One region of the Brevibacillus sp. NPDC003359 genome, then DNA from elsewhere that is predicted to be linked to it. Evidence: riboswitches for the same ligand, from Rfam matches in the RefSeq annotation. Region 1 holds a riboswitch; each other region holds the start of a gene.
The links. A riboswitch is a leader RNA that binds a small molecule or an ion and turns the genes downstream of it on or off. The one in region 1 is predicted to bind cyclic di-AMP.
Positions count from the first base shown of each region.

Region 1 (10,787 bases):
TAGACCAATTCGAACAGGTCAGCAATGTTTTCTTCTTCAATGCAAGAGAAGGCAATGCGCAAATCGGTTTGACCGAGAGCGATCGTACCGACGCCATACTGTTCCAGCAAGTGCTGGCGCAATGTTTCTGCTTCGACAGTCTTTAGCTTGAGGCACATGAAGTAGCCGGAGTTGAATGGATAGTAGGTCCACACATCATCAAATTTACCGCTGTCGAGCACTTCCTTGACACGGTTGGCGCGGCCTTTCATGATATCGAATTTCTCCTGCTTCTGAGCTTTGTAGTCCGGAGCAGTGATTGCGTGCAGAACGAACGTTTGAGAAGGGTGTGATCCGCTGGAAAGAGTCGCGCGGATGATTCCCATTGTTTTCTGCTCCAAAGCGCTGAGCAAGTCGCTGGATGGAGAAGCATACGTAATGAAGCCAACACGGAAGCCCCATACATAATCTTCTTTGGTAGCCCCATCTACTTTTACAGGCAGAATACGTGGGTGAACGTTGCACAGGCTGGCGAAGAGAGATTCGTGCATCGAATCCTCGAAGAACAAGCCGAAGTACGCGTCATCTGTTACCGCGACAATGTTGATTCCGGCTTCAGCGCCTTCTTTGAGTGCAGCGATGATTTGTTTTCCTTCCTCTGGACCTGGTGTATAGCCGGTTGGGTTATTCGGGAAGTTGAGTACGACGATGGCTTTGCCTTTGTCTTTTTGTGCGAGAATTGCATCACGCAAAGCAGAAGCATTAAACTTCATCTCGTCGTTATACAATGGGTAGTAGACCATTTCGGCACCACGGCGGATCGAAAAGGTAAGCTCGTAGTTTTCCCAGTTTTTGTCCGGGATGATGACACTGTCACCACTGTCAGCGAACAAATCCGATACGATACTCAGGCCATGCGTCAGAGCGTTTGTAACGATTGGGTTACTAATTGTATGATTTGCCAGTGCAGGCTGTTCTTCGATCATTTTTTTACGCCATGCTGCACGTAGCTCAGGTTTTCCTGCAGGGGGTGCATATTCGTAAATATCTTTTGGCTGGTAAGCAGATAGGTTATCCTGGATGACTTTGAGATGCATCGGTTGACCGTTTTCCAGTGCAATCCCGATGGTTGCGTTGTACTTTTTCGCTTTTGTTTTCGCTTCTGCCGACTGGCTGAGAATGCCCTCTTTTGGGAAATAAATCAGCTTGGCGATATCGGACAGCATTTCATACACGTGCGGGTTTTCTCGTTGGATGGTTTCGTTCAGCGTTGATGCCAATGAATGCATGGTAGCCTCCCTTTTCAATTACAAACATCTATCTTTACCAATAAAGATAGCGTATCTACATGCATTTGTCACCCATACCCAGCCGGATATTTCAGATTTTGCAAGGTTCCTTTTGACAGGGAGGACCTGATTTGCTACCTTGAAATCGAAAACTGAGTGATGCGGGAGGGAGAAGGAAATGGCAGAACGCATAATCGTTCGCCTGGGTGACCCTATCTTGCGTGAAACTTCAAAAAGAGTACCATCCATTACTCCGCAGGTTGAAAAGATTTTGGATGATATGGCCCAAACAATTTACGCTGCGAAAGGTCGTGCAGGCTTGTCTGCGATCCAAATTGGCATTCCGAAACGTTTAGTTGTGATGGATTGCGGTAGCGGCTTGATTGAACTGATCAATCCGGTGTTGATTGAAAAATCAGGTGAGCAGGTAGGGCAAGAGGCTTGTCTTTCGATACCGGGTGTCTTTGGAATCGTTCATAGGGCGAATTATGTCAAAGTTCAGACGTTGGACCGCCAAGGAAAAACCATGACAATCGAAGCCGAGGATTTCCTTGCTCGGTGCATTCAGCACGAGATGGATCATTTGGAAGGAATTTTGTTTATTGATCATACGGAAGAGCTCTTCTCAGCAAAAACAGGAAAGAAACTGAACCGCAAAGATATGCACCGGATACAGGGTGAAAGTAGAAAAAAATGGTGGAAATAATCAGAGCATATACAGCAAGGAGAATGACTCATGAAGCGTTGGAATATTATGTTAACAGGCTTTGGAACAGTAGGACAGCAGGTAGCTAGACTGCTGGAGCAGCGTCGGGAGCGGTACCGCGAGCAATATCAAGCGGATGTCAGACTCGTGGGAGTCGTTCGTTCAACTTCCGGCCTCTATGATGAGAACGGAATCGATTCAGGAAAATGGGAAGACTATTCGCATACAAAACAAACATGGAATCCATCATGGGACGCACTGGATTTTATCAAGTCAGCTCAAGCAGATGTACTCATCGAGGCAGGTCCATCTGAAAAAGAGGGAGGACCCGGTCTGACTTATATTCGGTATGCATTGGAGAATGCTATGCATGCGATCGCGATTTCAAAAGGGGCACTTGTAGTCGATTATGCTGGCTTAGCCGCTCTAGCCAAAAAACATGGCGTCGCGTTGAAAATTAGTGGAGCAACAGCAGCGGCTCTGCCGACGATCGATCTATTGCAGTATAACTTGGCAGGCTGTGAAGTGAAACGAGTCGAAGGCATATTTACAGGCACGACGAACTTCGTGCTCACAAAAATGATGGAAGAGGGGCTCACCTGTGCGGAAGCAGTCGAGCTTGCTCAGAAGATGGGGATTGCCGAACCAGACCCTTCTTATGATATCGATGGTTGGGATACAGCTTCGAAGCTCACGATCCTTGCAAACGCCGCTTTTGGCGCGCAAGTAAATCTGCCCGATATCACACGCGCAAGTATCCGCGAAATACCATCCGTACAAATCGAGACGTGGAAAAAGCAAGCAAAGATTCCCAAGCTGATCGGAATCATCCAAAAGGAAGCGAATGGCACGCTTTCTGTAGCAGTTGAGCTTTGTGCAATGGATTATACCCATCCATTTGCATCTGTATCAGGTACGACAAAAGCTATACGGGTAGAAACAGATGTCATGGGGGATTTAATGGTTGTTGGAGGAAAATCAGATCCTGTCGCGGCAGCAGCGGCTGCCCTTAAAGACCTTGAACATATCATTAGCAAATAGGCTAATTTGCATGAGCTTCCAGTGTTCCTTAGGAATGAGTCGTTTACAACCGCGAGCATACTAGTGATGCACCACAAAAAACGGCGAGGGGGCCATACGGATGAATCAGTCGTCTGATGTCAATGCCGAGCTGCAGCAAGTATCTGCTTACCCAACCAAGCAAAAAATGCATCAAAAAAATGTCGCTTTGGTAAATGAGCAGGATAGCTGCTGTTGTTCCCCCAAAAAGCAGGCATCTGAAGCACAGCAGGAATAACGCCTACACGAAAAAGCCGGGTCTCGATTAAGAGACACCGGCTTTTCGTTTCATGCAATGCGTTTTATCCGATAAATTCTTGTACCCAGTAGCCATTTGTGAAGCCTACACCAATTTTTGTGAACGCAGGGTTCATAATGTTTTGGCGGTGACCTTCACTATTCATCCATTGTTGCATAACTTCTTGTGGACTCTGTTGACCCATGGCGATATTCTCACCTGCAGTCGAGTACTGAATGCCATACTGCTTCATCATGTCAAATGGGGAACCGTACGTTGGGCTGTTGTGGTCAAAATAGTTGTTAGCAGACATATCTTGTGCTTTTGCCAATGCTACTTTGGACAGTGCTGCATCCATTTGGACAGGCTTGAGACCTGCTTTTGCACGTTCTTGGTTCACCAAATCCGCGACTTGTTTAGCAAAATCAACAGCTTTCCCTTGTTCCACTTGATTTACTGGAGCGGCAGGTTGAGTGACGGTTTTGCTAGGTTGCGCTGGTGCAGCTTGAACTGGTGCTTGTTGTACGGGTGCTGGTTGAAAAGATCCTAGTTGTAAATATGTAGCTTGCCTTTGCTTAACAGGTTGCATCGGCTGTACTGCTTGTGGCTGGCCAGGGACAAAGCCTTGCTTTTGGAAAAAGTTATAGAACTGTTGTGCATTTGGTGCTTTTTGGAATTGTCCCATATTTTGACCTGCATTGAATTGGAATTGTCCGTTCTTCAATGGGCAGTTAGATGCTGCGGAAGCAGAAGAAGCAAACCCTGTCAAAGCCAAGCCCAGGCCAAGAGTCATCGCGATTGTAACAGAACCAAAACGTTTCATAAAACAAATCTCTCCTTTTTTTTGCCTACGAGGTTAGTTGTCGGATTCGGGTTGAGGAAACAACCCTACGCCAATTCGGCGATTCACCCCATGTGGAATTGCTCATCCACAAAAAGTCCCCCGCACTTCCTTTTCAGAAAGTCTCGGCTTATTTCGTTTGGCATGAACAACGATATCAGACAATCCCAATCGAAATAAAGGAGTAATATATGGCAAATAGCTAGAATCACTGATAAATTAGGCTCATTTCGCTTCGTTTGATTGTTCCTTCCATGCGGTTAAGCCGCCTTCCAATGCATTTGCTTGAAAACCATGCTCACGAAGAAGAGCGGCAGCTTTTTGAGCTTTGTTACCTGTTGTACATACGGTAACAATCTGCACATTATGCGCAAGTTTTTCGGTTTCTTCATCGAATGGCTTGTCCTGTTCTTTCATTAGAATATAGGGAACGTTTCGGGTCGATGCATTTTCGTGAACGAGGCTGCCGGTGATAAATTTCTCGACGTCGCGAACGTCCAATAATAGTACAGGCACTTTCTTTTCAAGCATTTCTGATAATTGAATCGTTGTCAAAGTTTGATTTTGCAAATGAAATCCCTCCCAATGCTATTGTAACAGAGTATCGCCTTCCCAGTATAAGGGTGAACGGTTGCTTTTATTGGACAACCATGGTAGAATGAGATTGCTACTTGAAAAATTGATACCTAATCATTCATCGAGGTGTTTGTATGCTGATGGATAACATTTTTGAATCCCCGATTCACACTGGCGCGGTCATCGGAGCCGCAAGGATGGAAGAGAGGAAGGGCTTTCATTGTTTTAGGTTTTCAAAAGGTTTAGTTTTTAATTTTGCAGTTCCGTCCTATGACATTCGTATATTTACTGAGTAGGTAAAATTCACATATCATGAAGGCGTATCATAGCACATGATCTGGTATTCCTTCATGATATGTGAGCTTTATTTGCTTCGGTAAATATGACTAGCATATTCAAATTGAATTTTTGGAGGTTTTTTTTAATGCAAACGAACGGAACAGTAAAATGGTTTAACGCAGAAAAAGGTTTCGGTTTCATTCAAGTAGAAGGCGGAGACGATGTATTCGTTCACTTCAGCGCAATCCAAGGTGACGGTTTCAAAACTTTGGACGAAGGTCAAAAAGTTCAATTCAACATCGTTCAAGGCAACCGTGGCCCACAAGCTGAGAACGTAGTAAAACTGTAAGTCTCCTGCTAAAAAGAAACTGTCCTTTCGAGGGCAGTTTCTTTTTGTTAGGTAATGATAGGGTTTTTCTAGCCGTTCAATAAAGGAAGAAAATAAGGAACTATGGCGCCACACCATAATTCCTTATTCCCAATTTGTTAACATACTACGGGCAAGTTTCGAGTTCAATCGTCTGAAATTGGCTATCTAGCACTGTTAGGCCATCCACTTGTCCGCCGCCAATTGAGGTGCGGCCGTATGTGGTGAGAAGAACGTTTTGATTGTTGCGGGCTACAGTAAGGCGTACCTCATAATGGAAGGAAGCAGGTATCGCCGCATTAAATACAGTGCGAGTGTTTGCTGGGAGAACTTGCGTAACGTCTACTAATGTACTGACTGGATTTGTTTGAGTAACAGCATTACCCCAGTTCAATACTTGTACGCGTACTTCCACGCCTCGGTCGAATAGATTGACGATGTCAAGGTGAGCTGTAAGCGCAACATTGAGATTATTTTGCAAAATACCAGTTGTTCTTACAAGTGTTTCTCTGTGAGGTTTGCGATGCTTGTGATCCTTGTGATCCTCGTGATGCTCATGGTGCTCATGATGCTCTTCGTATTCTTTTTCCGTCATCTTGATCACTCCAATTTGGATATATACTAGTGGGACAATAATACGATATTGTTTCTTGTATGAATTTGTAACGGCGAACGTAAGGGGACGAGTAACTATTTTTGATAGAGGACGGTGGGGGTTTTGGGAGATACGCCTGTATGCAATCAATTAGACTATACGGCTCGCTTTGAATGGGGCTACGAAGGAGTGGAGCACGTCGGGGCCGTATCGGATATGATCGTCATCATTGATGTGCTCTCTTTTAGTACATGTGTCGATATCGTAACGGGACGTGGGGGAATCGTCTATCCTTATCAGATTAAGGATGCGTCCGCTGTGGAGTTTGCCAAACAAAAAGCAGCACTGCTCGCTGGAAAACGGGGAGAGCCAATTTCGCTTTCACCTGCTTGTCTGAAAACGGTACCAATGGGAAGTAGGGTGGTGTTACCCTCCCCAAACGGATCGACCTGTACCGTATTGGCAAAGAAATCAGGGGCGAAGGTCATCGCAGCGTGCTTGCGAAATGCGCCAGCTGTCGCCAGATACATACAGCAGCATAAAGGGACCGTAACGGTCATTGCTTGTGGTGAACGGTGGGGAAATGGAGCATTGCGACCCGCTATCGAGGACATGATTGCAGCAGGTTCTTTACTTCACGAATTGGAGGGATATCGCTTGTCACCAGAGGCCGAAATCGCGGTGGCAACCTTTCGATCGGCCCAAGATCATATTCCCTTTTACTTGCAAAAATGTGCGTCAGGCCAAGAACTGATCAGCATGGGGTATCCGGAAGATGTCGCACTTGCAGCACAATGGAATCAAAGTTCCACTGTCCCAGTCTTAAACGATGATTTTGCTTACGAAGCCATTTAGTCTTCTCGCATAAAGAATCCCTCATTCGGTAACCATGGTTATGAATCACACATGAGAAAAACTGGACAGGGAGGATTCATATGGATGACAACAGCAAGTCCATCAACCAGTCAGAAGAAAATATCCTGACGAATCGCCAAGGCCATCCGATCACAGACAACCAGAACTTGCGAACAGTAGGGAATCGCGGGCCAACCGTTCTGGAGAATTACGATTTTCTGGAAAAAATCACACATTTTGATCGGGAGAAAACACCTGAGCGTGTCGTGCATAGCCGTGGTGCAGGAGCGCATGGCTATTTTGAAGCGTATGGAACCGTAGGAAATGAGCCGATTTCTACGTACACGAGGGCAAAGTTGTTTTCGGAGCGTGGGAAAAAAACGCCTGTGTTTGTGCGGTTTTCTACGGTTATTCATGGGACACATTCGCCCGAGACATTGCGCGATCCACGCGGGTTTGCAGTGAAGTTTTATACAGAGGACGGGAACTGGGACCTTGTTGGCAACAACCTCAAAGTTTTTTTCATTCGGGATGCGATGAAGTTTCCTGATCTCGTACATGCGTTCAAGCCTGATCCAGTGACAAACATTCAAGACGTGGAACGGATCTTTGACTTTATCTCAAACACACCTGAGGCCATGCATATGATCACGTTTTTGTTCTCTCCGTGGGGAATACCAGCGAACTATCGGCAAATGCAAGGCTCTGGCGTAAACACGTACAAATGGGTAAATAACGAAGGAAAAGCAGTCCTGGTCAAATACCATTGGCAGCCGTTAGCGCAAGGAATTAAGAATCTGACACAAAAACAGGCGGAAGAGATCCAAGGCAAAAACTTCAATCATGCGACGCAGGATTTGTATGAAGCGATCGAGCGAGAAGAATATCCGGAGTGGGAAATGTGCGTTCAGATCATGAGTGATGACGACCACCCTGAGCTCGATTTTGATCCCCTTGATCCAACGAAAATATGGCCCGAAGATCAATTCCCGTTTCTTCCTGTAGGCAAAATGGCATTGAACAAAAACCCTGATAACTATTTTGCAGAGGTCGAGCAAGCAGCTTTCGGGACAGGTGTTTTAGTGGATGGACTTGATTTCTCCGATGACAAGCTACTGCAAGGAAGGACCTTCTCTTACTCGGATACGCAGCGTTATCGGGTTGGCGCTAACTATTTGCAGCTTCCGGTAAACGCTCCCAAAAAGCATGTAGCTACCAACCAGGAAGGCGGTCAAATGCTGTATCGAGTAGATCGGACGCAGCGGCATATTAACTATGAGCCATCGACGATTGGCGGTTTGCAGGAAGCCAAGCAAGCAGCTCCTGATCATCAGCCAGAAGTGGAAGGGAAGGTCGTCCGTCAAAAGATTGATCGCACCAGCGATTTCAAACAGGCGGGAGAACGTTATCGCCTCTTGGAGGATTGGGAACGAGAAGACCTGATTGCCAATCTGACGGATGCACTCCTCTCCTGTGACCCGCGCATTCAAGAGAAAATGCTCGGATACTTCTCTCAATGTGACGAAGAGTACGGAAAGCGCTTGAAGGCTGGAGTCGCACAGGGCAATGGCGGTAACAGTCAGGGGATGGGTGGACCTATGGGCGCAACGAATCCAGGAGCGGCTGTCAAAGAAGCCGAACAGAAGTCTCATCCGTCCAAGCCTTACTGATGACGCGAGTGAACAAGCAAGATGGAATGAACAGTGGAGCTTTGCCGAATCCATGGTAAAGCTCTTTTTTGTATCCGGTTGCATTTTTACCTAACAATCAGTAGGCTAAAACGTATGGGATCGATTTGCCAAAGGAGACGTTATTCATGTCGAAAGATAATAAAACACATCAGCATATTGTAGAAGCAGCCTTTCAATTATTCGCGGAGCATGGGATTGAAAAGACGAGCCTGACGATGATTGCTGCAGAAGTAGGGATCACGAAGCCGGCAATCTACTACCACTTTGCATCAAAGGATGCGCTGCTCGATTATTTGTTTGATCAACTATTTGGAAATTATACATTTTCTCATTTTTTCACGGTTACGGATTTTACAGCTGACAATTTCGTGGAACTCCTTATCGAAAATGGGTTGAAGCTATTACCGAGCGAGGAAGAGGATTATGTCTTTTTACGTGTCTTCAATCAATTTCTGCTGTCTGTCAGCCAAAAAGAGAAGTACCGTGACAAGCTACGTGTGATGCAAGAAGATTTTTTGCAGGGCTTTACCTCATTGTTGGAGCGCGGGATAGAGTTAGGTATTGTCACACCTGATCGAGTCATAGCAAAAGCTCATATTCTAGCACTTGTCGTTGATAATATCAGTAATTACATGCTGATGGGGATTGAGCTTGATCAGAGGGATATCTGGGCTGAAACAGTGAGAAGCGTGTTAAAGTAATCGAAAAAACAGTAACGCAATTCGAATCGCTAGCGTCTTACAATTGTTTACATTAAAACGATGGCGAGGAGATTCATGATGATACAAAGAGAGAAATGGGTAGCACTGCTGAGCTACACCGCGGTATTCTCCTTATTGACGACGGGTGGGGTCGTTGCTGCATCCCCTGCGAAAACAGTTTCCCAAAAGGTAGAAGCAACTGCTGGCGCTAACAGCAATATCGACGTGAGGTTGCAGGCTTGCAGTCAAAATGATTCGATAGCGGAAGCTTCGGCCACAACGATGAAGTCCTGGAAACCATTTGAGAATAAGCCCGTCATGGAAGGGATTACTGCCATTGCAACAGGCATCATTTTTGATGAAGCAGGCTATGGATGGAGACCAGGTATTTCGTATGCCTTCACTGAGGGTGGGCAAGTGTGGAAATGGGGCTATCAATCTGACGAGAAGTATGAACCACACAAGCTAGACGGGATCAAAGGTGCGAAGCAAGTCACAACGGATTATGTCCTTACGGGCGCTGGCGAAGTATGGCAGATCGATGAGAAGAAAGCACCAGAAAAACTTGCCGGTCTGGATAAAATCAAAAACATTCAGCAGCTCGATCTTCATGAAGGCGTACTCTTTTTACTAAAAGATGATGGTACCGTACTGAAATGGGAAAAAGGAGCGAAAGCAGCAGAGAAGCTGACGAAGCCCTCAAATATTCGCGCCATGTATAGCTCTGCTTTTTCCTTGTTTGCAGTAGATGATCAAGGGAAGCTGCTCTATCTCGATGGCAAATCGGGAGAGCTGAACACAGAAAATGTACAGGTAATAGATATCCCAGGGAAAATCAAACAGGTAGCCGTCGATTATACGGATCGCGCCTTGATCCAAACTGAAAAAGGCGAAGTGTATAGCTATAACACAAAAGAAAATGAAAAAGCAGTGCGAGCCGCTCATGCAGATGGTGCCACGCGGATGGCAGTTGGCGGAGAAGGAATGTACTTGATCGTAAAAGCGGACGGAACTGTTTGGGGCTGGGGACATAATACGCTTGGAATGCTCGGTGCGAATCTGGAAAATGAGCTCGAGGAGCCTGTCAAACTAGCAGGTCTTTCTGATATCACAGACGTACAAGCGGGCACAGATCATGTGATTGCTCTGGACAAAAAAGGAAACGTCTATTCATTTGGCAGCAATATGACAGGACAGCTGGGTCGAATCCCTGTTACTTTTGACAAATGGACAGAATTGGGCGAATTACGTGATGTAAAACAGGTTGTAACAGAGCTGGATAAGCCGTATTTCGTACGTAATGATGGTACTGTATGGAGCTTCGGTGTGGATCGAGTGCCATATGAAGTGAAAGGACCTAAGAAAGTAAAAACAATGGATAGCATTCTGAATTCCCCCGTTACCTTGAATGAGAATGGACAAATCCAGGTGTGGACCAGTGAATTTAGCAGTTGTGAAACATTGGCGTTGCCTTCTCGCATCAAGGATTTCGTTGGTGGAGAGGAGCATCTCATACTGCGTACGGAAGATGACCAATTCCTGACGGTGGAATTCAGTTATGATTCCGCAGAACGCGGGGGCGTATATGTCATCACGAACTTACACCCACAA
Region 1 is NZ_JBIAOR010000001.1:987,502-998,288, reverse strand. Features, by position in the region: gene ACFYU8_RS04365 (aminotransferase class I/II-fold pyridoxal phosphate-dependent enzyme) at 1-1,268, opposite strand, end outside; gene def (peptide deformylase) at 1,447-1,974, shown strand; gene ACFYU8_RS04355 (homoserine dehydrogenase) at 2,005-3,015, shown strand; gene ACFYU8_RS04350 (hypothetical protein) at 3,116-3,271, shown strand; gene ACFYU8_RS04345 (CAP domain-containing protein) at 3,336-4,094, opposite strand; cyclic di-AMP (ydaO/yuaA leader) riboswitch at 4,102-4,253, opposite strand; gene ACFYU8_RS04340 (rhodanese-like domain-containing protein) at 4,338-4,682, opposite strand; gene ACFYU8_RS04335 (cold-shock protein) at 5,113-5,316, shown strand; gene ACFYU8_RS04330 (hypothetical protein) at 5,462-5,929, opposite strand; gene ACFYU8_RS04325 (2-phosphosulfolactate phosphatase) at 6,044-6,784, shown strand; gene ACFYU8_RS04320 (catalase) at 6,865-8,454, shown strand; gene ACFYU8_RS04315 (TetR/AcrR family transcriptional regulator) at 8,601-9,176, shown strand; partial or broken gene ACFYU8_RS04310 (RCC1 domain-containing protein) at 9,237-10,349, shown strand.

Region 2 (10,787 bases), on a different contig from region 1:
GAATATTTGGAAACGCAAGGTGTACCAGTTGTTGGCTACCGCACAGATGAATTCCCATCCTTCTTCGCTCGCGAAAGCGGATTTGGCGTAGACATGCGCATCGATACACCGGAAGAAGTCGGTAAGATGATGAACACCAAATGGGATCTGGGCCTCAAAGGCGGTATGATTATCGCGAACCCAGTACCAGAATCCGATGCACTCAACCACCAGGAAATCGAGGCTGTAATCCAAAAAGCACTCGCAGAAGCAAAAGAAAACAACATTGCAGGTAAACAGGTAACGCCTTTCATGCTCGATAAAGTGAAAAAGCTGACAGAAGGCAAGAGCTTGGCAACGAACATCGCGCTGGTGAAACACAATGCTGAAGTAGCTGCGAAAATCGCGGTAGCTTATCAGAAAGAAGCGAATCAAGGTAAATAAGAGAGAGCGAAGATCGACCAATTGCCCTCGGTTAATCCGGGGGCTTTTTTTGTTGTTTTTTAGCGGCTGTAGTGGAGGGGAAGAAGCTGTGGTAAACATCATGAAAGTTGGAGCAAGTAGAAGACTCCTCGAACGACTATGTAAAAGATTATCTTGGATGTATTTCTCCTTCACGTTAACCTGCAAAACGATATAAAAACAGGGCGAACACTTTGCTGTTAAGAAGTACTGCCATATGTTTGGAAGGAGACCGCCCGAACGCAGTGAGGAAAAAGGCGACTGGAAAACATGTGGCAGGGCTTCGTCCGGCACCAAGGATAGAGGACCACCCAGCATTTCTCCCTGTGTTTTCAGCACGTAAAACCCATTTAGAAAAAAATTGAAAAAAGTACTTGATATACCCTGAGGGGGTATTGTATAGTAAAGGTGTGAACAGGAAACAACGTAAGGGAAACGATACGATAAAATATACCCCTCAAGGGTATTTGGAGGGATTAGAATGAGTGCCAAATCAGCAGAGGCAACAGTCGCAATATCAGGGATGACTTGCGCAGCTTGTGCACTGCGCATCGAAAAGGGTTTAGGAAAAATGGAAGGAGTGGAGACCGCCAACGTCAATCTGGCTTTGGAAAAATCCACAGTCGTGTTCGATCCAACGAAAACGAACATCGACGACATCCGCTCCAAAATTGAATCGCTCGGCTACGGCGTCGTCACTGACAAAGTGGAGCTAAACATCTCGGGAATGACATGTGCGGCTTGCTCCACACGGATCGAAAAAGGTTTGAACAAGACAGCTGGGGTTCTGAAGGCAAACGTGAACCTGGCGATGGAAACAGCCACTGTCGAGTACGATTCGTCACAGGTAAGTGTGACTGACATTATTCAAAAGGTAGAGAAGCTGGGGTATCAAGCGACTCGTAAGGAAGAGGGAAAAGAAGAAGAAAAAATAGATCGTCGCCAGGAAGAAATCAAACGTCATACCCGCAAGTTTTGGATTTCCGCGATTCTGTCGCTCCCGCTGCTCTGGTCGATGGTGAGTCACTTTTCCTTCACCTCGTTTATCTGGCTGCCTGAAATCTTGATGAATCCGTGGGTACAGCTTGCGTTGGCAACACCGGTACAATTCATCATCGGCGCACAGTTTTACGTAGGAGCTTTCAAAGCCCTTCGCAACAAGAGTGCCAACATGGATGTGCTGGTCGCCCTCGGTACCTCGGCTGCCTATTTCTACAGCCTGTGGGTAGCGATTGACTCCATTGGCGGTCACGGCGGTCATATGCTCGAGCTGTACTTTGAAACGAGTGCGGTATTGATCACCTTGATCGTGTTGGGCAAATTGTTTGAGATGAAAGCGAAGGGACGCTCTTCGGAAGCGATCCGCAAGCTGATGGGCTTGCAAGCAAAGACAGCAGTAGTTGTACGCAATGGCGAAGAAATGACCATTCCTGTAGAAGAAGTGAGATTGGGTGACATCGTTCATGTGAAGCCGGGCGACAAAGTCCCTGTCGATGGTATCGTCATGGAAGGACAGTCCGCAGTTGATGAATCCATGCTGACTGGTGAAAGTATTCCGGTGGATAAAGCCGCAGGCGATACCGTCATCGGCGCCACCTTGAACAAAAACGGCTTCTTGAAAGTCCAGGCAACCAAGGTAGGAAAAGAAACGGCTCTGGCGCAAATTATTAAAGTAGTGGAAGAAGCACAAGGAACAAAAGCACCGATTCAACGTGTAGCTGACAGCATCTCCGGGATTTTCGTCCCAATCGTAGTAGGAATTGCTATTCTTACCTTCTTAATCTGGTACTTCTTCGTTATACCTGGTAACTTCGGTGAGGCTTTGGAGAAAGCAATTGCTGTACTCGTAATCGCTTGCCCATGCGCCCTCGGTTTGGCTACACCGACCTCGATCATGGCTGGTTCTGGACGCGCAGCTGAGCTGGGCATCCTGTTCAAAGGCGGGGAGCATCTGGAGACTGCTCACCATCTGGATACGATTGTCCTCGATAAAACAGGGACCGTAACCAAAGGCGAGCCAGAACTGACAGACGTCATTGCTATCGATATCGAAGAACAAGAGCTGCTCTCTTTGGTCGGTGCCGCTGAGAAAAATTCCGAGCACCCATTGGCTCAAGCCATCGTTCGCGGTATTGCGGATAAAGGAATCACCTTGACTGATACCGATTCGTTTGAAGCCATTCCTGGTTTCGGTATCCGGGCAACGGTTGCTGGCAAAGAAGTACTCGTCGGTACCCGCCGCTTGCTGGAAAAACATCAAATCTCTTACCAATCAGTGTCTGATACCATGCTGGCACTGGAGCGCTCCGGTAAAACGGCGATGCTCGCAGTCGTCGAAGGTAAGCTCGCTGGCTTGATTGCCGTAGCGGATACGATCAAACCAACCTCCAAGCAAGCTGTTCAGCGCATGAAAGCGATGGGATTGACTGTGATCATGATGACGGGTGACAACCGTCAAACTGCCGAGGCCATTGCCCGTGAAGCAGGAATCGATCACGTCATCGCAGAAGTCCTGCCCGAAGGTAAAGCCGCAGAAGTAAAAAAACTGCAAGAACAAGGCAAAAAAGTCGCGATGGTCGGCGATGGTATCAACGATGCTCCCGCACTCGCTACCGCTGACGTCGGTATGGCAATCGGTACAGGTACAGATGTGGCGATGGAAGCAGCCGATATTACCCTGATGCGCGGCGAACTGACCAGTGTGGCAGACGCTATCGAGATGAGCAAACGCACCATCCGCAACATCAAGCAAAACCTGTTCTGGGCATTGGCCTACAACACATTGGGCATCCCAATTGCCGCAATCGGCTTCCTCGCTCCATGGCTGGCCGGAGCCGCAATGGCCTTCAGCTCTGTGTCCGTCGTACTCAACGCACTGAGACTGCAACGAGTAAAGCTGTAACCAACAGTAACAAGCGGCTTTGTCCGCCTTACTCATACACTATAAAAATCTAAGGAGAGATTGATCATGACAAATATCACATTGAACGTAGAAGGTATGTCTTGCAACAAATGCGTAGCGCGCATCGAGAATACATTGAAAGAATTGGGTGCAGAAGGCAAAGTGCACTTGGCTGATAAAAAGGTTGATGTTTCCTACAACGAGAGCAACCTGACTCTCGATGCAGTAAAAGAAGCAATCGAAGACCAAGGCTACGACGTCGTTTAATCATCGTACCTTTGAAAAGCAAAGCTCCTGCCTGATTCATTGAGGCGGGAGCTTTTTGGTGTTGTGGTAAAAGTGGCTGTAGGGGAGGGGAAGAAGCCCATTTCCAGTCTACGCTTCGGCCTACGCCCCGCAAGGAGTTAGACTGTCAGCTCCGAAATGAATGTCGGGAGCGCTTCAAAACTGAAAACGTTACAACGTTTTTGTATGTGGTAAAAGCTGAAAACCCCCGCCATTCATTTCGGAGCTGGGGTGGGCTCCAGAGGCGCTAGGACTGGGGGGCTGCTGAGTTTGTATCGAAAGCAAATCCTTGAGGAGATTCAATGGGGAAGTAGCGATTAACAACCTGGGGTTGCGCGTAATTACCGATCTTCCCATACTCAATCAACACACGAAAAACGAAGTAAACGCGAGATAACGAGAGATCGTACTTTTCACCCCGAAAATTCCGTTTGTCCACGTTGGGAGGACATTTCGAAGGATTTTTCTCCAGCCCCCAAAATGATAATCGCGGAAAACGGCCAAAAACGCCCGAATTTGAGGATTCGGACGTTAGTTAGCATAATGCCTATTATCGGGACCCCGTAAAATGTGGGATTTACTAATGCTAAGAAGATGCTGAGAGTGTTTTTCAATCTTCTTTCGAAACAAAATAGGGTATGGATGCGTCTAAGCAGAAGCGAATTAATGCGAAGGAATAGCAGAGACGGAGCTTGAGAACCCGAAAATATTTAGGGAAAAATCCCTGGAACTTTTTGTATGCCAAAACGTCATAACAGGTGAATATAATAAACGTAGTGAGCCGATAGTGCTCAAACGATTATCAAAGGATGTTTAGCTATCGGTGTTCCATAGGCCAGAAAGGGAACTGTTGGGATAACGCTCCAATGGAGAGCTTTTGGGCAAAGCCAAGCAATAATGGCTTAATGGTAAGCTTTTCAAAATACGCAAATGAAGTGCGTACGGCAGTGTTTTGGCATATTGAATCCTACTATCACCGCAAAAAAATTATACGCAGTAAATAGCCATATGATGTCTGAAGAGATTGTGACACAATCAAAAAAATAAAAAAGAGTGTGAAATATGAAAAAAATATTATTGGTTTGTATTATGATAATGTTGATGCTAGCATCGGCTTGTGGAAATGTTGAAATGACATCAAATCCAAATACTTCTAGTGAGCCTAAACCTGAAACGGATGAGTCTATTATTCCAAAAAACACATCCGAATATTGTCTTAATGCAGAAAATATAAATTTGGATAGTGAAACTGAAAAATATTTCTATGGAACTTGGAAAGTTGAGAAGCTTTTAGGATTTGCAAATTCATATAATGATGCTTCTGAATATCCAACAGGGCAAAAATTTATTGGAGATGAAATTATAATCAAAAAAGACTTTTTTTCATCAAATGGACTTAAAAACTATAAGAAATATCAATATGAACTAAAAAATCCATTATATGAGATTACAGCGACATGCTATAACTCTCTCTCTTTTTATAGATTATATAAAATACATATCCCAGACTTAAATGAAAATGATGTAGTAAAAGTAATAGATATAAGTGACCCTTCTACAAAAATGAGCATACCTGTAAGTGTAAGTTTTTTTGTTGTTAATAACGATAGGCTTATCTTGTTATCAGAGGCAACTATTTTTGAGCTTAAAAAAATTACTGATTAAATGAATTAAGGTTATGTAATAAGTTCTGTGCTAATAGAATAGAAAATATCGAGGAAGGTAAGGATATCCTATAAGCGATTCTGAAAATGCCTGTGAATATAATTTTTAAAACAAGAAAGGTCAGCCTAAAGGCTGACCTTTCTTGTTTATGTCGTAAAACGATTAAACTATAGTGTATATACTGGATATTTGTGAGTATATGGCATGCCTTTACAAAATAAAGTTGCTTCTTCATTTCTTCTTGCTTTTAAATTTTTATCATATGAAAATGCTTTGCTGACTAATTTTGAACAAGTATCACTTTCAGCTGGTGTAAGTGGGCCAATAAAAGGATATATAAACGTATAGGCAAGCATAGCTTTTACATCTGGGGTTTTTAGCACCCCAGGACCTCCATTAAAAGTGAGCGAAACAAGTGCATCAAACTGAGATTGTGTAAATTGACAACCTGTAGGAAGTACTAATTTATTTACTGCCGCTACAGCACTTGCAGTATCATCAGCAAAAAAAGTATTTGCCTTAGACTGAGAAATTGGTGAAGTATAACCTAGATTTAAAGAGTTTGATAGAGCATCAGCTTGTGCTTGGGATAGAAGAGAATCATTTGGATTACCTGTTGTATTTTTAGTATATGTTTTAGTCTTTGTAATCAAATGTCCCCATCCAACTGTTGGATACCCATAAGGATCTCCATAAAATTTCAAGCTAAACGCTTGTAATCCCAGTCGGTAGAGAGCAATTACCTGATCATTTTCATGGAGGTAATGCAAGTAGTGCACTAGCTCTTTTCCTTCGTTGTAGGACTGTTCCCGTCGAGCTAAGTCTTTACGCTTAATCAAATATTTTTGGAAAAGTGCGCGGGCAAGATAAACAGGAGTTCCATGCTCACGAGCGTATTTCAAAATCGTATCGTAAAGCAACACTTGAATTTTTACATCTTTCACTAGACCCGCATATTGGTAAAGGCCGTCTAATGTCTGAAATGTATCCAATCTGGTACACTCTAATATTTTTTCGGATATTGTCCTGGGAGTTACACAGTTGAGTCTTACTGGGCTACAGGAACTGTCAATTATTCTTACTACAATGACTATACTATTGTAAAAGGTAAAGATAATGATTTCATATCAAAAGCTTATAATCCGACTGTTGCCGTAATTGGAGGAACTTTTACTACTCCTACTGTGACTATACACAGAGCAAAAGAAACTAGTTCGAAATATGCTTATAGTCAAATGGATTTTACTTATACATTTAGTCTACCTCTACCACCTGTATCAGCTACGGCGAAACTTTATTTTAATGTAGGAAATGATGATTATGATACTACACTTAGTTTATCTGACACCAAATAATGAATGAATATTCAAATTAAATGTTAGGAGATTAATTAATGAGGAGACAGTTGAAAAGATCTTCTACTGACAAATCTATTTTAGGTGTTTGTGGTGGTATTGCAGATTTTTTTGGTATCTCTTCATTGATTGTGAGACTTATTTTTATTGTTTTGATCCCTGTTTTAAATATTGTGTATATAATTTTAGGGAATATTCTCGAAGAAGATAGACGATTGTAAAGGTCATATTTAGCATTATGATTTTAAATTTATTGTAAGCCGGTGTAATGTTCTTCTTCCCAAGCGGCGTTGTTCTACAACTTGAAAGAGGCATTCAAGAAGTCTTCAAAAAAGCATGTAGAAACTCAATAGCTCGTAGAGGAAACAGGAGAAATAAGCGAAGATCTTTGGACACACCTACCGAGGCGCAGTGAAAAAAAGAGAAACTGCCTTTAGCGTCCACCTCTGAGACACATCTTGAGTGGACCACTTTGGACGCGGTTTCGCTTTTTTTCACGGAGCCGGGCACCACATGCTTCCCAGCAGGTGTTCCAAGAAGCTGAGCGTTTTCTCCTGTTTCCTCCCCACCAAAACAGCGAGTATACGGCACTAATATCTTGATTGAATGAGCAACCACCAGCTAATCCAATCCGCCTCATAAAGAAAGCCATAATCGGTTTAAAATGAAGTTAAACGAACGTTCACAATAACTGGAAGCGAGCGTATAATCAAATCACAATCACGATCAAATAAGCAACAAAACACATACGGCCTAGTTCCGAGATTCTCGGAAGCGGGGGAACCAATCTTTTTGGGGTTAATCCTGAGTGATCAGGAGGGATGAGGAAAAGTCTTCTCTGCCATCCTACCCGTCAGCTAACCTCGTCGGCCAAAGCAGGGAAGGTCATGGATAGATAAAGTCTAGGCATATAATGCGCAACAAGGACATTCCTTGCGGGCGTGTGATAGGCCGATGCAGGCTTTTTCTTTGGGACCTTTGTTCTGGAGAAAAAGCCTGCATCGGCCTATTTTTTATGGAAATACCGACAAGCAGCTTACGCGATACAGACGTGAACGAAATGATGTGGATCACGGGGAGGCAGTCGGTAAGACATAAACCGCTGACAATCGAAATCAGGAAGACAGAGTACAGGGAGTCCTGAAAACGGACGCCAGGTATTACGTAAGCCTGCGGATTTTCAACACGAGTAAAAATCAAGCGTGCATGCTTGGTTTTGCTGGAGTGTGGAAACTTCGCGGGCTTTTTTCATTCACGAAAAAACGAAAGATGAGGGATACCATGCCCAAAATGAAAGTCCATCAACTGACAAAAGTATTCGGCAAGCAGCCCGAGTTAGCCTTGAAGCTGCTGGCGGAAGGACGCGCGAAAGAACAAATTTACAAGCAAACCGGCCAGTCTATCGGTGTAAATCAGGTTAGCTTTGAAGTCGAGGAAGGTGAAATCTTCGTCATCATGGGTCTGTCCGGCAGTGGCAAATCAACCTTAATCCGACTTTGCAATCGACTGATTGACCCAACGAGCGGAAGCATCGAGATCGATGGGGAAGAGATCGTGGATATGAAGGCAACGGCTTTGCGTGAGGTGCGGAGGAAGAAGCTCGGGATGGTTTTCCAAAATTTCGCCTTGTTTCCACAGCGGACGGTACGGGAAAACGTCGAGTTTGGCTTGGAGATTCAACAAGTACCGCCAGGGCTCCGGCAAGAAAAAGCACGGGAAGCGCTCGCTCTCGTTGGATTAACCGAGTGGGAAAATGCGTACCCGGATCAATTGAGCGGAGGTATGCGCCAGCGGGTCGGATTGGCGCGGGCGTTGGCTAATAATCCAGACATTCTCTTGATGGACGAAGCGTTCAGTGCACTGGACCCGCTCATTCGAAAAGATATGCAGGATGAGCTGCTGGAGCTTCAGATGACGATGAAAAAGACGATCTTGTTCATTACACATGACTTGCACGAGGCGTTGCGACTGGGCGATCGGATTGCCTTTATGAAAGACGGGCAGATCATCCAGATCGGCCGCCCGGAAGAAATCATGGCAGACCCAGCGGATGAGTTCGTGCGGAAGTTCGTCGAGGATGCCGACCTGTCCAGGGTGCTCGTTGCTGAAAATGTGATGAAACGGGCAGAAGCAATCACGCCTGACAAAGGGGCGCGAGTGGCGCTGCAACTCATGATGGATAACGGCGTGTCCAGCTTGTACGTCGTGGACAAAAAGCGCACACTTCTCGGCCTGATTACGGCGTATGACGTATCACTCGCAATCGGTACAGGGGATTCGCTTTTGACGATCATGAAAACCGATCTCCCTACCGTTTCACCTGACGCACGCCTGCACAGTTTGTTCCCGATGATGGCAGACCTGCACGTCCCGATTGCGGTAGTGGGCGAACAACAGCGTTTGTTGGGTGTCATTGTAAAAGGAGCCGTGCTAGGCGGACTGGTAGGCAAAGTCAATGTCCAAGAGCACCAGAGAGCAGAGGTGATGAGTGATGGACACCGTGCCTAAGCTGCCGATTGGCCAATGGGTGGAAGGGTTCGTGGAGGTGCTGGGCCAGTACAAAGGGGTATTGTTTGATCCGGTGTCTATCGTCATTTCTACGATGGTGACTTACTGTTCCACGGTTTTGGCAGAGATACCTTCGCTGATTCTCATCTTGTTGCTAGGAGCCGCCGCGTGGGTTTTTTCAGGGAGAGCGTCCATGGTCTTTACGGTTATCGGGCTTTCCCTCATCCACAACTTGGGATACTGGGATGAAACGATGGAGACATTGGGACTCGTCCTTACTTCCACCATGATTTCGATCGCCGTCGGGATTCCGGTGGGCATTCTTTGCGCGAGACACGATACGTTTCGCAATCTGGTTACGCCAGTACTGGATTTGATGCAGACGATGCCAGCGTTCGTTTACTTGATTCCCGCGATCTTTTTCTTTGGCTTGGGCGAGGTGCCGGGAGTCATTGCCTCCGTTATTTTTGCTCTGCCGCCAATCGTGCGTCTCACGAACTTAGGCATACGTCAGGTACCAGCAGAAATGGAGGAAGCGGCGGACGCCTTTGGCTCAACTGGCTGGCAAAAGCTCGTGAAAGTACAACTGCCGTATGCGAAATCGACGATCTTGGCGGGAGTCAATCAGTGCATCATGCTCGCTCTGTCGATGGTGGTCATAGCGGCCATGATCGGGGCGAAAGGCTTGGGAGCAGACGTGTATCGTGCCGTATCACAAGTGGACATAGGAAGAGGATTCGAGGCGGGGCTATCCATCGTGATCATCGCTATCGTCCTGGATCGGCTTACTCAACATGCAGGAAAAAAGGAGAGAAACACATGATGAACAAAATGGTTCCAGCTTTATTGGCAGTGATGATGGGAGCTACCACTTGGCTGGCAGGCTGCTCCAGTCAAAGCACAAGCACACAAATACCGACAGCTACGGTGATCGGTCCTATTTCTTCTGAGACGTCGGATAACGCAATAGGAGAAAAACTCGACTATAAAATCATCGGAATCGACGCAGGATCAGGCTCGATGGTGAAGACAGAGGAAGTCATGAACCTGTACGGATTGGATAAATGGCAGCTCGTCGAAGGCTCCGATGCAGCAATGACAGCGACTTTGATCAAGGCGTACGAAGCGAAGGAACCGATTATCATTACGGGCTGGACGCCGCATTGGATGTTTAAAAAGATGGATTTGAAATATTTGGCGGACCCGATGAACGGCTTTGGTGGAGCGGAACAAATCCATACCATCGTGCGCAAAGGGCTGAAAGAGGATCAGCCTGCTGCCTATCAATTTCTGGATAAGTTCTGGTGGGAGCCAGCCGATATGGAGTCGGTCATGGTCCAAATGATTGATGGAAAAGAACCAGAAGTGGCCGCTGCGGAATGGGTAAAAAACAACGAAGCCAAAGTAGCGAAATGGGTGGATGGCATCCAGCCTGTCCAAAAAGCGAAGCTGACTCTGGCCTATGTAGCATGGGATTCTGAGATTGCCAGTACGCACGTTGTAGAGCATGTGCTGGAGCAGAAGCTGGGGTATGAAGTCGAATTGAGCCAGGTGCAGACTGGACCGATGTGGGCAGGAGTGGCCATTGGGGATGTAGATGGAATGGTTGCGTCTTGGCTGCCGTCTACAGA
Region 2 is NZ_JBIAOR010000011.1:21,302-32,088, forward strand. Features, by position in the region: gene ACFYU8_RS22130 (pseudouridine-5'-phosphate glycosidase) at 1-423, shown strand, start outside; gene ACFYU8_RS22135 (heavy metal translocating P-type ATPase) at 923-3,343, shown strand; gene ACFYU8_RS22140 (copper ion binding protein) at 3,410-3,610, shown strand; gene ACFYU8_RS22145 (hypothetical protein) at 4,691-5,293, shown strand; gene ACFYU8_RS22150 (glycoside hydrolase family protein) at 5,461-6,285, opposite strand; gene ACFYU8_RS22155 (PspC domain-containing protein) at 6,687-6,869, shown strand; cyclic di-AMP (ydaO/yuaA leader) riboswitch at 7,389-7,536, shown strand; gene ACFYU8_RS22160 (quaternary amine ABC transporter ATP-binding protein) at 7,930-9,156, shown strand; gene ACFYU8_RS22165 (ABC transporter permease) at 9,140-9,979, shown strand; gene ACFYU8_RS22170 (glycine betaine ABC transporter substrate-binding protein) at 9,976-10,787, shown strand, end outside.
Region 2: it holds a riboswitch for cyclic di-AMP, as region 1 does, so the genes downstream of both, ACFYU8_RS22160 (quaternary amine ABC transporter ATP-binding protein) here and ACFYU8_RS04345 (CAP domain-containing protein) in region 1, are expected to answer to the same signal.

Region 3 (10,787 bases), on a different contig from region 1:
TCCAAATGATTCGGCACGAAAAAAGATATCTCTCCCTGGCAGCACGCAAGTTCTGTGATTTTATCGTCGAGTATTTTGCTGAGTCTCTTGAATAATAAGCCCCTTTCCAACAGAAAAAAGCCTGGCATCAACTCGCCAGGCTCTTCCCCTACTCTTGCTTTCTTTGTTTCAAACGTAAAATAATGCCGTCAATGAGCAGTCCAATCCCCGCTCCGTAAAAAGGGGCCGCAAACCGAATTCCTTCAGCAAGAGGCAGGTCTTTCAAATACACGATAAACACCCCGCCAATAAAACCGATCATCGTGTAGCGCAGCCGGGTCGCCCCCATCAAACGACACTCCCTTTCACGCTACTTCCCGAATTTATTTGGCACTTTCATGTTTTTCATCGTACGGCTCATCTGTTTGAGCTGCTTTTGGTTAAGATTCATCCCCATTGAACGGGCCATGGCTTGAAGCTGCTTATCGTCCATTTGCATGTTGGACATTTGTTTTTTCAAGAAATAAGTCCCTCCATAAAATCCACCAGCGAGACCAATTAACAATGTGACAATTGGAATTACCCAGTTGTACCAAGCCATCAATACATTACCATCCTCTATACGTAATTATGAGCTCTTTTATTGTACCATAGTTGGGCTATCTTCTGTAAATTGTGATTAGAAAACTTGGAAAATGAGAACACTGCCCTCAACAATCTCTTTGTCTCAAGCATATTCTAATAGCAAGAGGTGAAACAACTATGACTCCAATTGTGATTCTGGACGCTGGACACGGTGGCAGCGATCCAGGCGGAGGAAACAACACGCAGTTTACCGAGAAAGATATGAATTTGCAAATATCGCTCTATCAATATAATCGCTTTTTGGCTCTAAATATTCCTGTCGCTATTACACGGACAACCGATGTGACTCTGACAAGTGAGGCTCGAACTGCTCTGGTTCGAAACAGCGGTGCTCGCTATTGTATATCGAACCATATTAACTCAGGTGGCGGCCGAGGCTCCGAGGTCATTTACTCGATTTATGGCTCCCCAACCTTTCCCCAATTGATCCAGGATACTCTGACAGCGGAAGGGATGCCGAGTCGACGCATTTTTACGCGGACACTGCCAGATAATCCGCGGCTCGATTACTACTTCATGCACCGGGAGACTGGCAGTGTGGAGACGGTAATCGTCGAGTATGGTTTTGCTGACAATGCTTTGGACGCAAATAAACTGCAACAGGATTGGCGAGATCTTGCGGAAGGCGTTGTCCGGGCATTTTGTACGTACGCTAAACTTCCCTACCAGCCCCCCACGACTCCTACTACTACACCAAAACCTACTGCAGCACCGACTCTTGCGCCCACCACTTCTCCTGGAAACGGAGGAGGGAATGTGCCTGACTGGAAGCAGGAAGCCGTCAATTGGCTGTATGATCAAGGCCTATTAACCGACGAACAATGGCGTCAGCAGCCTGATCAGCCTCTGCCGCTCTGGGCACAAGCTGTCATCCTGAAGCGTTTATTCGAAAAGCTCAAAACGTAACTTCCCAATTTAATCGTCTGCCTTAAAACGGGTCAGTGGGGTATCCGTTAAGCCCGAATAATTTCTTTTTGCTGGCACACTCACCAATTCGTCCTCTGGGTAGCGGTAGGCGGTTAGCATTCCGCCGAACACACATCCTTGGTCGATGTTGATGGTGCCATTTTTTCGTTTTGGTTCTGGATGTGGATCATGTCCCCAAACGATTATGGGCGAAGTCACTTTTCGTTCTTTTGCCCATTCTTTGCGGATCGGGCGCCCATCTGGTCCCGTCCCTGCCACATCGCCATATCGGCAAAACGTGTAGACCGCAGGCGAATCCATTCCTATGTAATCATCGCGAATCCCCGCATGAACGGCGACCGCTACTATTTTTTCATTCCGTTTGATGATCATGTGCGAAGGCGAGGAAAATAACAATCTACGGCTCTGCTCTCTCAGCAAGGAGGCCTTCTTCGGTCCGTATTCTTGCTGATAAAGCCGTATCTCCTCTTCTACCTTTTCATCTCCGTGAGCCAATGTCACTGGTCTTCCATCTAACCAACGGGCTACTTTCCAACCATGGTTACTATCCACCATCTCAGCCAGGCCTGCCGTGACATGATGGTGAAAAAATTGCAGCATTTTGATTGAGTAAGGTCCACGACTCGTGATATCACCGAGGGAAAGGAGCTTTCGGCCGTGGGGATGGCGATATGTACCGTCTCGGGTTTGTTCATATCCCAAGCGTTGGATCAATTCCATAAATTCATTGTAACAGCCGTGAACATCACCAATGATATCCACACCATTGTCAGCCGAAAGCACCTTGGAGCGTGTTTGAGGTTTGTGCCTCATAGCCCGTCCCTCCTTTCGTTAAAAGGTTTTCAAAAAGTCGTCTATGAATAGTTACTTACTATCTTTACCACATCTGCGAAAAAAACTCACGGTTTGCGCGCAAGAAAACTGTTTAAACAAGTAAACGCGCGAAAGAGCCCCTGTTTACCGAGGAGCTTTTTGGCGCGTTTACCTATACATAATGCTCTGTAATTATCCTAAGCTATGCGTGTGCACGTAAATGGCTGCTTGCGTGCGATCCTCCACGTTCAGCTTGGCAAGAATATTGCTGACATGTGTCTTGACTGTTTTGATCCCGATAATCAGCTCATCTGCAATCTCCTGGTTGGACTTGCCCTGACCGATCAGCTTCAAAACCTCCAACTCACGCGGCGTCAGTTGCTCATGGGGATGGGACTCTTGACCGTGACGGAACCGGGCCATGATTTTTCCGGCTACCCTCGATTCCAAAACTGGCTCACCTGCCGCCGCAGAGCGGATTGCCTTTGCAATCTCCGCTGCACGCGAAGTCTTCAGCAGGTAGCTGAATGCCCCCGCTTCAATGACCGGATATACCTTTTCGTCATCAATAAAGCTGGTCAAGACAATAACCTTACTGGATGGACAGGTTTCACGAATACGCCGAGTCGCTTCTACACCGCCGATGCCCTCCATAACTAAATCCATCAGAACGACATCCGGGCGCAACTCTTGCGTCATCCGCACCCCTTCTTCCCCACTGCCTGCCTCTGCTACGACTTCAATATCGTCCTCTGTAGACAAATAAGCAGCCAGACCCATCCGAACCATTTCGTGATCATCAACCAGTAGTACCCGAATCACTGAGCCTCACCCTTCCCGTTCCGTCTGTGACATTAGCGGAATACGCACCTCAATTTGCGTCCCCTTCCCGATCGCCGAGTAAATCTCCATGGAGCCTCCGACCTCTGCTACGCGCTCTTGCATACTGCGCAAACCGTAGGACGTCAATTTTTCCCCATCCGGATCAAAACCAACACCGTCATCCGTTACCCGCAGGCGAACCTGCTCTTGCAGCGTAAACAGCTTCACTGTAATCTGACTAGCTCTGGCATGCCGCAATGTATTGGACAAGGACTCCTGCAAAATGCGGAACAAATGATCCTCGATTCCACTCAACAAACCTTCGACGTCTTCGATCTCCCAAGTCAGCTGCATGGTATTTTTACGCGTCAGCTCATCTAAAAGTTCCAGAATGGCTTCCTTCAATGACTTGTTTTGTAACGTAGCCGGACGAAGATGCAAGAGCAATGCCCTCATCTCCGCTTGTGCAGCCGCTGCCATCTCTTCGACCAATTCAATCTGTTGTGCTGCACGCTGTGGATTTTTTTCTACAAGCCGCTTCATCGCCGCAGTCGTCATGGCGATGGCGAACAGCTGCTGGCTGACAGCGTCATGCAGTTCTCTCGCCAATCTCTGTCGCTCCTCTGTTACCGCTGCATGCTTCAATTGTTCTGCTAGAGCCGCATTGTGGTTCGACAGCCGCTGCAAGGATGCCACTTGCTCTTCCCATTGCGAAGCCAAGCGATTGATCTGCCATCCTAACTCGCCGACTTCATCGACGCCCAATTCGGGAACCCGATACGACAGCATCCCGCGCCCAAGCTTCATGGCAGCTTCCCACAGCACATTGAGTCGCTTTTTCAACAAATTGCCGATGATATAGGAAATGATCAATGCCACTAGGACACCTGCGGGCAAAGAGACAACAAAAGCAGCAAGCTGAATCAAGCCCTCTGGATCTGCAGGCAGATTGATGCCTATATATTGTTCAAGCCACCACACGAAGTTGCGGTCGCTGATCATATCGTTGTACCACCGATGAATCCCGGGGTGATCTCTCCATAAAAAGTATAGCCAAAAGAAACAAATAAACGCGGCAGTAACTGCACTGACGGCCAGTAACATGCCATAGCGCACGTATTGCCACTGAATACTTGCCAATCGCTGTCGACGCATCCGCCAGTACCTCCTAGATGTACTTGACTTTTATATCGCCGACAAGCAGCGAGATATGCAAGTTTACTTTTTGTAATGCTTCATCATACTGATCAGAACGAAGCTTAACACTGCGATTGATACCTCCCTGACGGTGGCTTAGCACCTCCAGGTCACCAATACTCAATCCTGCCGTTACCGATATGGGTAGATCGACAGGCACATAAATCGTCACATCACCTACCCAGCCTTCTACGACAAGAACTGCTTCATCCCGCATCAACACTGCCCGGGAAAGATCAATCACAACATCCCCGATTCCATGCCAGACATGCAAGTGATTCAGTTCAAAACGGCCCGAGGTCAGGTGATAGTCTCCGATCAGAGAACTGCGGGAATCTTTTGGCAACATGTCGTCAGGTGATGAAGACATTCCTTCGTGATGAGGAATTTTGCCACCTACATGCTTCCATTTGTTCCAGCTGTCTATCCAAGGACGTTCCTCTGTTGAAACCTTCACGTCACTCGGAGCACTCGCATCACTTGTCAAAATCGTCTCAACAGTAGATGGAGTCCCTCTATCGCCCAATGGTTGATTCACACGGTGATCTCGTCGGCTGTTCTTGCCCCGAATCAACTGAAACCCAAAATAAATAAACACGATTGGCACTGCCACCTGGAACAAATCATCAATCCCGACGCGAAACCACATATCCATCGCGATGATAGCCCCCAGAGAAAATAGAATTCCTCCGCCAATCCGATTTTTCTGCCCCCACAAACGAAGGCCGAAATAAATAAGCACCATCGGCCACAGATCAAACAGACCGAACGAAATGATACCCAAACTGTCTAACAAAAGGCCGATTCCCGTAAAAATAATCAGGATACCAGCCAACATTTTGTGCAAACGGGACAGTTTCACAAAAGTCTCCTCTCTCACGCCCCATGCCGATCGTTTTCACTTTGACCATTACGACATGTATAGATGAATGCAGGCGGAATGTTCAGCAGGGTAAAGTCAGTCTCGACCCGGAGAAAACGTTCCTGCAACTCAGCTTGGAGTTGTAGCGAATATTGGAATGTAATAAATAGGCCCCCTGGCTTCAGTACAGATTGAACTTCATCCAGAATAGCTGCCCGCTGCTCTTGAGGAAAATTGGCGAATGGCAGACCTGAGATAATGGCATCTGCACCTGAAAGGTTCTGCTCCTCCAAGTAAGACCTAAGTTTAGTCGCTTCCTCCCTGATAGGAAGATCGGGAAAACGTGATTGAAGCATAGAGCGAAATTGGGAATCTCGTTCCACAAGCACGTACTGTGTGCCGGGACGCAGACGCTGATAGATCGTTTGGGTAAATGCCCCTGTACCAGGTCCCAGCTCCAAGATCACATCGGTCGAAGCCCAATCGACGCTTTTCAACATTTGCTCACATAAAAAACGAGAGCTGGGGATGATACTACCGACGCGTCCAGGCTCAGCGATAAACCGTCGCAAAAAGACCAAGAAGTCTTGCAAGAATCGTACCTCCTAGGGGAAAAGCAGCCTGATGTACACAGGCTGCCGAATTGACACAATCTATTCTACACCTAGTCCCCCAGTTCCTGTCGAATCAGGATTGTACTGGTTTGGCTACTGGTGTTTTTGCTTCATTAATCGATGCTTTGATGCTGGCAAGCTCTGCATCAAGATCATCCTTTTCCAGATCAGACAAAGCGTTCTCCCAAGCGCGGTTCGTTTGGCGCCATTGTCCACTCATTTGCGCTTCTGCTTCCATGCGCATGACTTTTTCTTCCATGCGGACGAAGCCACGGCCTGCGGACTGATTGCCAATACCGACAACTGCTTGATTGACTTGCTTTTGTGTCCGAGCTACTTGTGCACGTGCCATCAGTGTGAACTTTTTCGCACGCATTTTATAGAACTCTTCCTTCAGCTCTGCCAGCTTCTCGCGCATTTGTGTAGCTGCCTCGGATGCCGACAGGTAGAGAGTTTCATATTCCGCTGCACGGCCTTCGTACTGCTTCTTGTCAGCGAGTGCTCGACGAGCCAACTCGTCTTCTCCCTCAGTCAATGCGAGCTTGACTTGACGATCTCGTTTTCCGATCAGAGCATTGGCTTCATCCAATTGCTGGCGGAATTTCTTTTCCAGTGCAACCTGACGGGCAACCGCTACTTCAACTTGTCCGATTTCTACTTCCATGTCACGCATATATTGATTCAGCATCACTACCGGATCTTCCATCGAATCCAATGCATCATTCACCGAAGCTACTGTCAGGTCACGCAAGCGTTTAAAGATACTCATTATTTTTTCCTCCTCATCATATCACATCATATTGTTCATCCAAAAGACTCTTGCGACATAGGCGTTATTGTGGGCGTCTTCTTACATCTCTCTCCCAAGCGTCCAGCGTATCTTCCTTTAATACTTTTTGGGCCCATTCACGCTCCCAAGTAGGTGGCGCTTGTTTGGGTTCTGGACTGGGACGCAGTAAGCGATATCCCAGATAAATCACCCCAATGGCCAGAAGCGCGTGAAACAGTAGGTCAAGCTTGCCAATCAACATCAGGAACCCGAATAGGAAGACTAGGATTCCCCAAAAGCGTGAACCGGTTTGTCCCATGATCTTTTTGGCACCGTATATCATGATCACGCCGGGAATGATGAACCCGAGCAAATCACCGATATCGATCCCCACCAGATCCAGAAGAACCAACCCACCGACTAGCAGCAGAACCAGCCCGAGTAGAACTTTGCCAGACCGTTCGCTCATTTCTCGCTTACCTCCATTCGTTTTGCATGTGGTGCTTGTGGAACGTTATGCCCTTATTGTAGCCCTCGGTATAGGCTTCCCATAACGGGCGTGCGGTTGGTTTTTCCCTCCGTCCTTGGACGGAGACAATTTCCTGCCCTAATCGGACGAGCTGTCCCACAAGGCAGCACAAGCTCACGTCGAAAGAAATCTTGCACTGTCGAATGAAAACGTTACAGCATTTGACGGTATTTTTGTGACGAATATGTGAACGAACAGATGAAAAAGAAGGAAAAAAAGGACTGGCGTAGAATCTTCGTAAGAGTGCGTGTAAAAAAACATCGAAAAATAGCCTAATTCCGCTTGGCGGAAACGGGGGAACCACGTTTTTGGGGTGAATGGTTGCTACTCCTAGCAGCCTAGGGCGTCCTTTCGACCGAACCCTTCAGCTAACCTCGTAGGCTCACGAAAGGAGCAGTTTCTTTTGCGCAAGGTGGTTTTATCTTTATTTATGGCTGGATTGCTTGCTATGGGGGCAGGCGCTGCACATGCTGCTGAGGAGAATTCTCTGGGTGAAGTAGTCAGCGACTTGTACGGTACCCCTTACAAATCTTCCGGCACGTCCAAAAAGGGCTTTGACTGCTCCGGTTTCACGCGCTACGTATTTGATGCGTTAGGTGTAGACCTACCTCACAATTCTGCTTCCCAGTACGAATTAGGTACAGAGGTAGCCAGAAAAGATTTGCAGCCAGGCGATCTCGTGTTCTTCAATACGAACGGTCGCAGCATTTCTCACGTGGGTATCTACATTGGAGACGGCACATTCGTGCACTCGGAATCTGGTCATGGAGTCGTCAACACCAAGTTGAACGATCCATACTACTGGAGCAAGCGTTATGTAGGCGCCAAGCGTCTCGGCGTTCCTGTTCTAGCGAAAGCAGAAATTCCGAAAAAAGAAAAAGCGGTGCAAGCTGCATCGTTGCCGGAAAAACCAGCTCAAAAATAGTCGTTCGGCAAAATAATAAAAGCCAGGGACACAACGTCTCTGGCTTTTTCTGACGAAATTTAGTACCTGGTCTAAAGAGGTACCCTTACATATTAGAACATCTTAATAACTTACGGGGTTTCTTCCCCTGATCTGGTCAAACCATGTTATGATAGACAAGACCCATTCTTTGAATGGTATTCCTTATTAATAGAAGTAACTGGGGGTTGTTCCGGTGAAAGATCACATTTTAATTGTCGATGACAATCTGGAGATTATTGAACTGCTAGAAGACATTTTGGAGAACGAGGGCTTCACCGTTTCCTCCGCGGAGAGCGGAGAAGATGCACTCTCTTTGCTCAGTCAAGGAGAGCGTCCTAACCTGATCCTTTTGGATATTATGATGCCCAACATGAGTGGCTACGAGCTCTGTTCGCAGATTCGCCGTGAGTGGGATTTGCCTATATTGTTTCTCAGTGCAAAAGGAAAAGCGGTAGATAAGGTAGTCGGCTTCGAAATCGGCGCAGATGACTACATCACGAAGCCTTTTGATACAGAAGAACTGCTCGCTCGTATTCGTGCCCACTTGCGCCGCTATGAGCGCATTCGCAAACATACCGAAGAACAGCCTGAGAAGGAAACAGCCTCTTCTCCGATTACCGTTTTGAAATTCAAGGACCTGGAAATTCATAAAGAAACGTACTCCGTTTATGTATGCAATCAAAAGATCGAGCTCTCTACGAAAGAATTTCAACTGCTCACATTCCTCGCAGAAAATGCAGGCATTGTCTTTACAAGAGAGCAAATCTATGACCGTGTCTGGGGATATGGTTATGGCTCGCTCAATACAGTGACCGTCCATATCAAAAACCTTCGTGAAAAGTTGGAAACAGAGCGTCAGTTCATTAAAACACAATGGGGGACAGGCTACGTATTTATCGGGGAGAAGCTTTAAATGAGCTTACGTAATAAAATTTTTCTCTCCTTCATTGCCTTGATCACACTCAACATCTTGTTGTTCAAATTTGTTTTTCAAGACATTATTGTCGGTCAACTCAAAAATGATCGCCATAATCAGTACCAGGCTGAGAAGGAAGCCGCAGAGAAGGTCATGCTCAATCAACTGCTTCTCGTCAGTAATTTCAAGGACCCGGTAGAACGCTTGGAGCTTGATAAGCAGTTGCCAGACGACGTGATGTACCGCATGCTCGTAAAGGATGCCCACGGAAACACCATCTACAGCAAAACGTCACGCGCCTATAATTTGAAAATGCCTTCTTCCTCCCCATCAAACCGCGGCGAATCTGCCAAGCAAAATGACCTCAAAGTGGTAGCTGAGTACCATTTTCAGCAGGAGCCACCTCGTACAGGGGAGATCGTTGTTTATTTCTACACAGATGATTACGACATGATGGCTACCACAGGGGTTTCCATGATGCTTTGGTTTATTTACGGAAGCATTAGTCTGGTGGGATTGGTCCTGCTCGCTTTGTTTGTTCGCTGGATATTGCGGCCCGTGAACGAATTATCGCGCGTCACCCAAGAAATCCAGGAAGGGAAACGGCTGGTGACATTTACGTATCGCTCGCATGATGAGTTTGGACAACTTTTTCGGTATTTCGGGGATATGGTGGACGAGCTTCGATTAGCGGAAGAAAGACAGGCTGAAATGATTGCTTCGATCGCCCACGACTTCCGCACACCTCTCACCACGATCAAAGGGTATGCGTCCTATATCGGCTCCGGTCGTGTGTCGGATATGACCAAAATACAGAAACAGATGAGTAAAATCGAGATAAAAACGACTGACTTGGAAAAGCTTCTGGATGAGTTACAGGACTTCACCACCCAGAGCTCCGAAGTCCGACTCAATATTAACCGTATTCATGTCAAAAGCTTCTTGAGAGGAATCATTGAGGACTATTTGCCAAGAATCAAAGAGGCAGGCTTCACCTTTCACTGGAAGCTGCGTATCTCCAATGAACTGCACATCGAAGCGGATGAGACCAAGCTGCGCCGAGTCATGGAAAACTTGTTGAACAACGCCATTCACTACAACAAACCGGATGGCTCCATTTACCTTACTTGTGATCAGCGAGAAGGACATGTCCTTTTTACTGTGATCGACAAAGGAGAAGGAATCTCCTCGGAAGACTTGCCGAAGATTTTCACCAAGTTTTATCGGGCGGAAAAATCACGGAATCGCAACAGTGGCGGTACAGGCTTAGGCTTAACGATTTGCAAGAGCATCGTCCGTCTTCATGGCGGAGATTTGATGGTAAACAGTGAATTGGGAATGGGAAGCAGTTTCTCCTTCACCATCCCCTTCTTCCACCAAGGGTAGCTTGAAAAAGCTACCTTTTTTTATATAGATTTATTCTCAGTTAATTATTTCTTTATATTTTACTAGTAAAATAATTTTTGTAAGCATGTTGCTTTCAGTGATAAATAACCCCCAGTTCGGTATCTGACACAATCGGCGAAACCGTATTGATAAGATGCCTCTTTTTTTGTCCTCAATTTCCATTTTTTTCTATCTCTTTTCTAGTCGCATCGGCAATCCATTCTTGGGACGCAAAGTGACCAGCGGCTCGGGCTCCACTGCCTGATTCGGATCAGCCAGTCGCAGTCGATATCGCTGCGCGATCGTCGCCAATAGCAAAGCTGCCTCCATCAAAGCAAAGTTATTCCCGATACAGACACGTGGACCGCCGCCAAACGGGAAA
Region 3 is NZ_JBIAOR010000010.1:146,170-156,956, reverse strand. Features, by position in the region: gene ACFYU8_RS21785 (LysR family transcriptional regulator) at 1-95, shown strand, start outside; gene ACFYU8_RS21780 (hypothetical protein) at 149-328, opposite strand; gene ACFYU8_RS21775 (YneF family protein) at 350-580, opposite strand; gene ACFYU8_RS21770 (N-acetylmuramoyl-L-alanine amidase family protein) at 742-1,530, shown strand; gene prpE (bis(5'-nucleosyl)-tetraphosphatase PrpE) at 1,540-2,364, opposite strand; gene ACFYU8_RS21760 (response regulator) at 2,557-3,186, opposite strand; gene ACFYU8_RS21755 (HAMP domain-containing sensor histidine kinase) at 3,193-4,341, opposite strand; gene liaF (cell wall-active antibiotics response protein LiaF) at 4,355-5,245, opposite strand; gene ACFYU8_RS21745 (class I SAM-dependent methyltransferase) at 5,260-5,838, opposite strand; gene ACFYU8_RS21740 (PspA/IM30 family protein) at 5,933-6,628, opposite strand; gene ACFYU8_RS21735 (LiaF transmembrane domain-containing protein) at 6,693-7,097, opposite strand; cyclic di-AMP (ydaO/yuaA leader) riboswitch at 7,417-7,556, shown strand; gene ACFYU8_RS21730 (C40 family peptidase) at 7,561-8,082, shown strand; gene ACFYU8_RS21725 (response regulator transcription factor) at 8,297-9,016, shown strand; gene ACFYU8_RS21720 (sensor histidine kinase) at 9,017-10,405, shown strand; gene ACFYU8_RS21715 (cytochrome P450) at 10,595-10,787, opposite strand, start outside.
Region 3: it holds a riboswitch for cyclic di-AMP, as region 1 does, so the genes downstream of both, ACFYU8_RS21730 (C40 family peptidase) here and ACFYU8_RS04345 (CAP domain-containing protein) in region 1, are expected to answer to the same signal.